Regions from separate parts of the Streptomyces sp. NPDC086989 genome, predicted to be linked through region 1. Evidence: riboswitches for the same ligand, from Rfam matches in the RefSeq annotation. Region 1 holds a riboswitch; the other holds the start of a gene.
The links. Region 1 has a riboswitch for glycine ahead of gcvT (glycine cleavage system aminomethyltransferase GcvT). Riboswitches for the same ligand answer to the same signal wherever they lie in the genome.

Region 1 (3,777 bases):
TCGCCGGAGACGGGGGAGTACAGGTCGCTGACCGACTTGGTCGACTCCAGCTCACCGCAGGTCTCGCCCTCGGTGACGGTGTCGCCGACCGCGGGGAGCTGGGCGTAGACGACGTCACCGAGCGCGTTGGCCGCGAACTCCGTGATGCCGACCGTCGCGACGCCGTCCACGGCGTCCGACAGCCACTCGTGCTCCTTGGTGTAACGCAGCTGCTGGGGGTTGCTCATGACCTGATTCTCCTGGATGCGGGGGAGTGCGAACGAACAGTGGTCTTGCGTACTGAGACGTACTGAGACGGCCGGTACGGCGTACGGGCGCTACTTCTGCCGCTTGTAGAACGGCAGGGCGACGACCTCGTACGGCTCATGCGTACCGCGAATGTCCACGCCGACGCCGGAGGTGCCGGGCGCGGCGTACTCCGCGTCCACGTAGGCCATCGCGATCGGCTTGCCCAGCGTCGGGGACGGGGCGCCCGAGGTGACCTCGCCGATCACCTCGCCGCCGGCGACGACCGGGAACCCGGCGCGCGGGACGCGGCGGCCCTCTGCGATCAGGCCGACCAGCTTGCGCGGCGCCTTCGTGGCGGCCTGCTCGGCGGCGGCCTCCAGGGCGGCGCGCCCGACGAAGTCGCCCTCCTTCTCGAACTTCACGACCCGGCCCAGACCCGCGTCGAACGGGGTGAGGCCGGTGGTCAGCTCGTGCCCGTACAGCGGCATGCCCGCCTCCAGGCGCAGCGTGTCGCGGCAGGACAGGCCGGCCGGGACCAGGCCGACGCCCGCGCCGGCCTCGGTCAGCGCCTGCCACAGCTCCACGGCGTGCTCGGGGGAGACGAACAGCTCGAAGCCGTCCTCACCCGTGTAGCCCGTACGCGCGATCAGCGCGGGCACGCCCGCGACGGTGCCCGGCAGGCCGGCGTAGTACTTCAGCCCGTCCAGGTCGGCGTCGGTGAGGGAGGCGAGGATGCCGGGGGACTCGGGGCCCTGTACGGCGATCAGCGCGTACGCGTCGCGGTCGTCGCGGACCTCGGTGTCGAAGCCCGCGGCGCGCTCGGTCAGGGCGTCCAGGACGACTTGGGCGTTGGAGGCGTTCGCGACGACCATGTACTCGGTCTCGCCCAGGCGGTAGACGATCAGGTCGTCGAGGATCCCGCCGTCCTCCTGGCAGATGTGCGTGTAGCGGGCGCGGCCGACGCCGACGGTCGAGATGTTGCCGACCAGCGCGTAGTCCAGGGCCTTGACGGCCTCCGGGCCGGTCAGCGTGATCTCGCCCATGTGGGAGAGGTCGAAGAGACCGGCCTTGGTCCGTACGGCGTTGTGCTCGTCGCGCTCACTGGCGTACCGCAGGGGCATGTCCCAGCCCGCGAAATCGGTCATGGTCGCACCGAGCGACCGGTGCAGCGCATCGAGGGCGGTCAGACGGGGGGCAGTGCTCATGGGTGTGGCTCCCGGGTCCCAGGGCATGACATGACGAGGACGATCCTCCCCATCTGTCATCGGAACCTGAGAGGTTCGCCGAGAGTTCCCGGTCGGACCCGGGGAACCTCGACTTGCACCTTGGGTGGAGCGCACGCGGGTGCCGTCGTGAGGGACGGCGGCGCGGCTCGCTTTTCAGATCTGCCTCATCCACGCGGTACGGGGCCTGAGAGATTCAAGGGAGGAACTTGCTCCTTCGGCGCCCGGGCACCGCCTCACGGCGTGCCGGGACTCTCCCGCGCGGATTCAAGCGGCCGGTATGCAGTTGGTCCAGATGGCGCACATCATTGCACGCCGTCCGGGCGATCGGGCGTGCGGGCCCGGAAGAACGTACGGACCGGCCGTCCCGGACCGGTGGAGGGGCCGCGGGCCCTGACCGGAACCGGGGCCACCGGATTACCGTCTCTTTACACTCTTGGGCATGGGGCCCGCGTGGCCCCGATTGGGGGAGGCGATCACAGTGCGGAGATTCGGAGTGCTGGCGTCGACCGGGACCGGGGCCGTCGACGGGGTGCCGGCAGCGCGGCGGGCCTGCGCCGAGGGCCCCCTCGTACGCGACCTGCGCGGCCGGGGCCCGCACGGACCCCAGTGGCTCGGCTTCGCCGAAGGCGACATCGTCGTGGTGTCCGGCCTGCCCGGCGGCGGCAAGAGCACGCTCATCAAGCGGGCCGCGGACGGCGGCATCGACTCGCAGGACGTGCGCGAGCGCTGGGAGCGGCGGATGCCGAGGGTGCTGCCGTACGCGGTGTACCGGCCGCTGGTCCGCTGCGCCCACTACTGGGGCCTGTGGCGGACGCTGCGCTCCGGGGCCTCGGCGGTGGTCCACGACTGCGGAACGCAGACCTGGGTGCGCGCCCTGCTGGCCGCGGCCGCGCGGCGGCGGGGCCGCGGGCTGCACCTGCTGCTGCTGGACACCACCCCGGAGGAGGCCCTGGCCGGGCAGGCGGCGCGGGGGCGCGGGGTGTCGGCGTACGCCTTCGCCCGCCACCGGGGCGCGGTGGCCCGGCTGCTGCGGGACGCGGAGGCGGGCCGCCTCCCGGCCGGTTGCACCTCGGCGGTCCTGCTGGACCGCGGCTCGGCGGCCCGGGTGACCCGCATCGCCTTCCGCCGCCCCTGACCCTGGCCCGGGCCCGCGGGGGGCAGCGGTTAATCTCGGGCCGACAGCGTGGGGTGAGAACAGCGGAGGCGTACATGCACGGCGGCGGCTGGCCGGACAACGAGCTGGAGCAGGTGCTCGGGGCGGCGCTCGGACAGGCGGACGCCGGCGCCCGCATCGTCGAGGTGCTCGGGCGCAGCCTGCTCTGGGTGCCCCTGCCCGGCGGCGGCGGCCCGGACGCGCCCGCCCTCACCCTGCCCACCATGGAGATCAACGGCGCGGCGTACGTCCCCGTCTACAGCTCCGAGGCCCAGTTCCGCGCCTGCGCCGGCCCCGGCATGGACTTCGCCGTGGCCCCGGCCGTCGAGTTCGCCCGCGGCCTGCCCCCGCAGCTCGGCATCGCCGTGAACCCCGAGGGCGCCGTCGGCGTCCCGCTGCCCCCGCCCGCCGTGGCGGAGCTCTGCCGCACCGGCCGCACCCCGCTCGACGGCCCCGCCACCGGCGGCCGCGTCCGGCTCTTCGAGCCCGACTGGCAGGACGACCCGGTGGACTTCCTGACCGCAGCCGCGGAGGAGTTCCGTGCCACCGGCGTGATCGCCGCCGCCCACCGCTGCCTCGCCAGCGTCGAGGGAGGGGCCCCGGAGCTCTACATCGGCGTCCGGCTGCCGGGATGGGAGCCCGGGATGCGCAGCGCCCCGATGGAGGCCCTCGGCCGGGCCCTGGCCCGCGTGGCGCCGGCCTGGCCCGTGCAGTTGATCCTCCTCGACGCCGTGCAGGACCCGGTGGTCGACTACATGGTTACGCGCGTACGCCCCTTCTACCTCGCTTAGGGCCGCTTAAGCTGGGTGCGGATACGGGTGGACGGGCGGACGAGGAACGAAGAGGGGTACCGGGTGAGTGCGTCAGGCACGGCCGCGGCCGGGCAGCTCGAGCACATGATGCGCCAGGTGACGCCCGGGCGCTACGAGAGCTACGAGTCGCTTCTGCACGCCCTCGCCGAGGGCCGCCTGTGGATGCTGCTCTGGCAGGGCCAGCCGGGCTCCCCGGAGGCCCAGTACGGCGGCATGGAGGTCGAGGGCCTCGGGTACGCGCCCTGCGTGACCTCCCCCCAGGAGCTGGCCGCCAGCGGCTGGAACCGGGGCTACGAGGTGGTCACCGGCCGGGACATCGCCCGCGCCCTGTACCCGGACCGCTGGGGCCTGTGGCTCA
Region 2 (3,777 bases), on a different contig from region 1:
GCATGAGGCAGCATCAGGGCTGTGAGAGCCGCGCCGACCATCCTGCATCTGGACATGGACGCCTTCTACGCCTCCGTGGAGCAGGCGTCGAAGCCGAGCCTGCGCGGCAAGGCCGTGATCGTCGGCGGCCTCGGACCGCGCGGGGTGGTCGCCACCGCCTCGTACGAGGCCCGGCGCTTCGGGGTGCACTCGGCGATGCCGACGGCCCAGGCGCGCCGGCTCTGCCCGAACGGCGCCTACCTGATCCCGCGCTTCACCCTGTACCGGGCGGTCAGCGACGTGGTCATGGCCCTGCTGCGGGAGCTTTCACCGCTCGTGGAGCCGCTCAGCCTGGACGAGGCGTTCGTGGACCTGGAGGCCGGCGGTACCGCCTTCGACGCGGAGACGGCCCTGGAGACCGGACAGCGGCTGCGGGCGGCCATCCTGGCCGCGACCGGGCTCAGCGCATCGGTGGGGCTGGCGGGGTCGAAGATGCTGGCGAAGGTGGCCTCGGAAGAGGCCAAGCCGGACGGGCTGCTGCTGATCGAACCGGGGACGGAGCGGGCCCTGCTCGCGCCGATGTCGGTGCGGACCCTGCCGGGCGTGGGGCCGGCGACCGGCGAGCACCTGCGGCGGGCCGGGATCACCACCGTGGGGGAGCTGGCCGAGGCCGGTGAGGACGAGCTGGTCCGGATGGTCGGCCGTTCGCACGGGGTCGGGCTGTACCGGATGGCGCTGGGGCTGGACGACCGGCCGGTGGTCGCCGAACGCGACGCGAAGTCCGTGTCGGTCGAGGACACCTTCGACGTGGACCTGCACGACCGGGTGCGGATCCGGGGCGAGGTGCAGCGGCTGGCAGACCGGTGCGTGGAGCGGCTGCGGGGCTCGGGGCACTCCGGGCGCACGATCGTGCTGAAGGTGCGGCGCTACGACTTCTCGACCCTGACGCGCTCGGAGACGCTGCGCGGGCCCACCGACGACCCCGCGGTGGTCCGCGAGGCCGCGGCACGGCTCCTGGAGGCGGTGGACACCACGGGTGGGGTGCGGCTGCTGGGCGTCGGTGTGACGGGCCTGGCCGACTACACCCAGGAGGACCTGTTCGCACAGTCCATGGCTGCGGAGGCGGCGGCAGAGGCGGCTGGGGAGGGCGTCGCGGATGCTGCTGCGGCGGGTGCGTCCGCCGCGGCGGACGCGGAGGCCGAGGACACGGGAGGACCGGGAGGAGCGGGAGAGTCCGACGGGACTGCTGCTCAAGGTGGGCCTGCGGGGCCTGCGGGGCCTGTGGGGCCCGTGGGGGCCTCCGGGAGCGCGCTGCCGCCCCTCACCCGGGAGCCCGCCCCGGAACGGCGCTGGCCGGCCGGGAGCGACGTCCTGCACGCCGTCTACGGCCCCGGGTGGGTGCAGGGCAGCGGGGTCGGGCGGGTGACCGTGCGCTTCGAGCAGCCCGGATCACCACCGGGCCGGGTGCGCACCTTCCGGGTGGAGGACCCCGAACTGGAGCCCTCCGACCCGCTGCCCCTCGTGGGGAGGGCCGAGCCGGAAGCCCCGCCCGAGCCCGGAGCCCGGGCCGAGGCGCCCCGGACCGGAGCCGCCTAGGAGGAGTCGTCCCCGTTCGCGAGGCGGCCGAAGTCGCGCCGGATGTCCGACGGGAGGGAGACGTCCAGCCCGTAGTGGTGGTAGAGCTGCAGCTCCTGCTCGGGGGAGAGGTGGCGGCCGACGCCGAAATCGGGGGCGTCCTTGATGAGGGAGCGCTCGAAGGGGACCCGCAGGGTGTCGTCGACGACCTCGCTCGGCTCCAGGGGGACGAACGCGTCCCGGCTGAACAGGCCCGTCCGGACGGCGGCCCATTCGGGTACGCCCGTGGCGTCGTCGAGGTAGACCTCGTCCACTGTGCCGATCTTGGTTCCGTTGCGGTCGAACGCCTTGCGGCCGATCAGGCTGCGCGGATCGATGTCGGTCTGCACGGTCCCTCCATATGGTCGCAACTCCTCCGTAATGACTACAGAAAGGCATTTCCGCAGCGGAGGCCACTCGAAGGAGGACCCGGAAGGGCGCTGGTAGGCTGGGTGACGGCTGTTGACCCTGTGCGGGAGAGTCCTCCGAGTGAGCATGACGGAGGCGCCGAAGGAGCAAATCCTCCCCGGAATCTCTCAGGCATACGTACCGCACGTGGTGAGGCCACTCTGGAAAGCAGGTGCGGGTACCGGGCGTGCAGTGCCGGTTCCCCTCCTCACCGACGGTGAAAGCCGGAGTCCGCGGGTCATCCCCGTGCCTCCGGTGAAGCTCTCAGGTTGAGATGACAGAGGGGGAGGCCGTCCGGGTGCCCGCGCCGTGGTGCCCCTCGCAGGTCGTACGACCCAGGAGGCCTCCGTACATGACCGCCAACCGCATTCCGCTCTCCCAGCTGGAGCGAGGCATCCCCTTCGAGCAGCGCCACATCGGCCCGGACGCCGAGGCGCAGGCGAAGATGCTCGCCCACGTGGGCTACGGCTCGCTGGACGAACTGACCGCTGCCGCGGTACCCGATGTGATCAAGAGCGCCGAGGCACTGAACCTGCCCGAGGCGCGGACCGAGGCCGAGGTGCTGGCGGAGCTGCGTTCGCTCGCCGACCGCAACCAGGTCCTGACCCCGATGATCGGTCTCGGCTACTACGGCACCTTCACCCCGCCGGTGATCCTGCGCAACGTCATGGAGAACCCCGCCTGGTACACGGCGTACACGCCCTACCAGCCGGAGATCTCGCAGGGCCGCCTTGAGGCCCTGCTCAACTTCCAGACCGTCGTCGCCGACCTCACCGGCCTGCCCACCTCCGGTGCCTCCCTGCTCGACGAGGGCACGGCGGCCGCCGAGGCCATGACGCTGGCCCGCCGCGTCGGCAAGTCCAAGGGCAACATCTTCCTCGTCGACGCCGACGCGCTGCCGCAGACCATCGCCGTGATCGAGACCCGTGCCGAGCCGATCGGCATCGAGGTCGTCGTCGCCGACCTGTCCGCGGGCATCCCCGCCGAGGTCGCCGAGCGCGGCGTCTACGGTGTGCTCCTCCAGTACCCGGGCGCCTCCGGTGCCGTACGCGACATCAAGCCGGTCATCGACCAGGCGCACGAGCTGGGTGCGATCGTCGCCGTCTCGGCCGACCTGCTGGCCCTGACCCTGCTGACCTCCCCGGGCGCGCTCGGCGCCGACATCGCCGTCGGCACCACCCAGCGCTTCGGCGTCCCGATGGGCTTCGGCGGCCCGCACGCCGGCTACATGGCCGTCCAGGACAAGCACGCCCGGTCGCTGCCGGGCCGCCTCGTCGGCGTCTCCGTGGACGCGGACGGCAACAAGGCGTACCGCCTGGCACTGCAGACCCGTGAGCAGCACATCCGCCGTGAGAAGGCCACCAGCAACATCTGCACCGCGCAGGTGCTGCTCGCCGTCATGGCCGGCATGTACGCCGTCTACCACGGCCCGGACGGCCTGCGGACGATCGCCCGCCGTACCCACCGCTACGCGGCCCTCCTCGCGGCCGGTCTGACGGCCGGCGGGGTCGAGCTGGTCCACGGCTCGTACTTCGACACCCTCACCGCCCGGGTGCCCGGAAAGGCCGCCGACGTCGTCGCCGCCGCCCGCGAGGGCGGGGTCAACCTGTTCCAGGTCGACGCCGACCACGTCTCCGTCTCCTGCGACGAGACGACGCTGCGCTCCGCCATCGAGGCCGTCTGGGCCGCCTTCGGCGTCACGGCGGACATCGAGGCCCTCGACGAGGCCACCCCGGACGCGCTGCCCGAGGGCCTGCTGCGCTCGGACGACTACCT

Region 2: another riboswitch for glycine. It lies ahead of gcvP (aminomethyl-transferring glycine dehydrogenase); the one in region 1 lies ahead of gcvT (glycine cleavage system aminomethyltransferase GcvT).

The regions. Positions count from the first base shown of each region.
Region 1 is NZ_JBIVAL010000002.1:403,533-407,309, forward strand. It holds gene gcvH (glycine cleavage system protein GcvH) at 1-227, opposite strand, end outside; gene gcvT (glycine cleavage system aminomethyltransferase GcvT) at 318-1,433, opposite strand; glycine riboswitch at 1,618-1,721, opposite strand; gene ACIPK4_RS05580 (AAA family ATPase) at 1,927-2,589, shown strand; gene ACIPK4_RS05585 (enhanced serine sensitivity protein SseB) at 2,664-3,398, shown strand; gene ACIPK4_RS05590 (enhanced serine sensitivity protein SseB C-terminal domain-containing protein) at 3,462-3,777, shown strand, end outside.
Region 2 is NZ_JBIVAL010000037.1:8,872-12,648, forward strand. It holds gene ACIPK4_RS39150 (DNA polymerase IV) at 22-1,575, shown strand; gene ACIPK4_RS39155 (PRC-barrel domain-containing protein) at 1,572-1,943, opposite strand; glycine riboswitch at 2,057-2,155, shown strand; gene gcvP (aminomethyl-transferring glycine dehydrogenase) at 2,354-3,777, shown strand, end outside.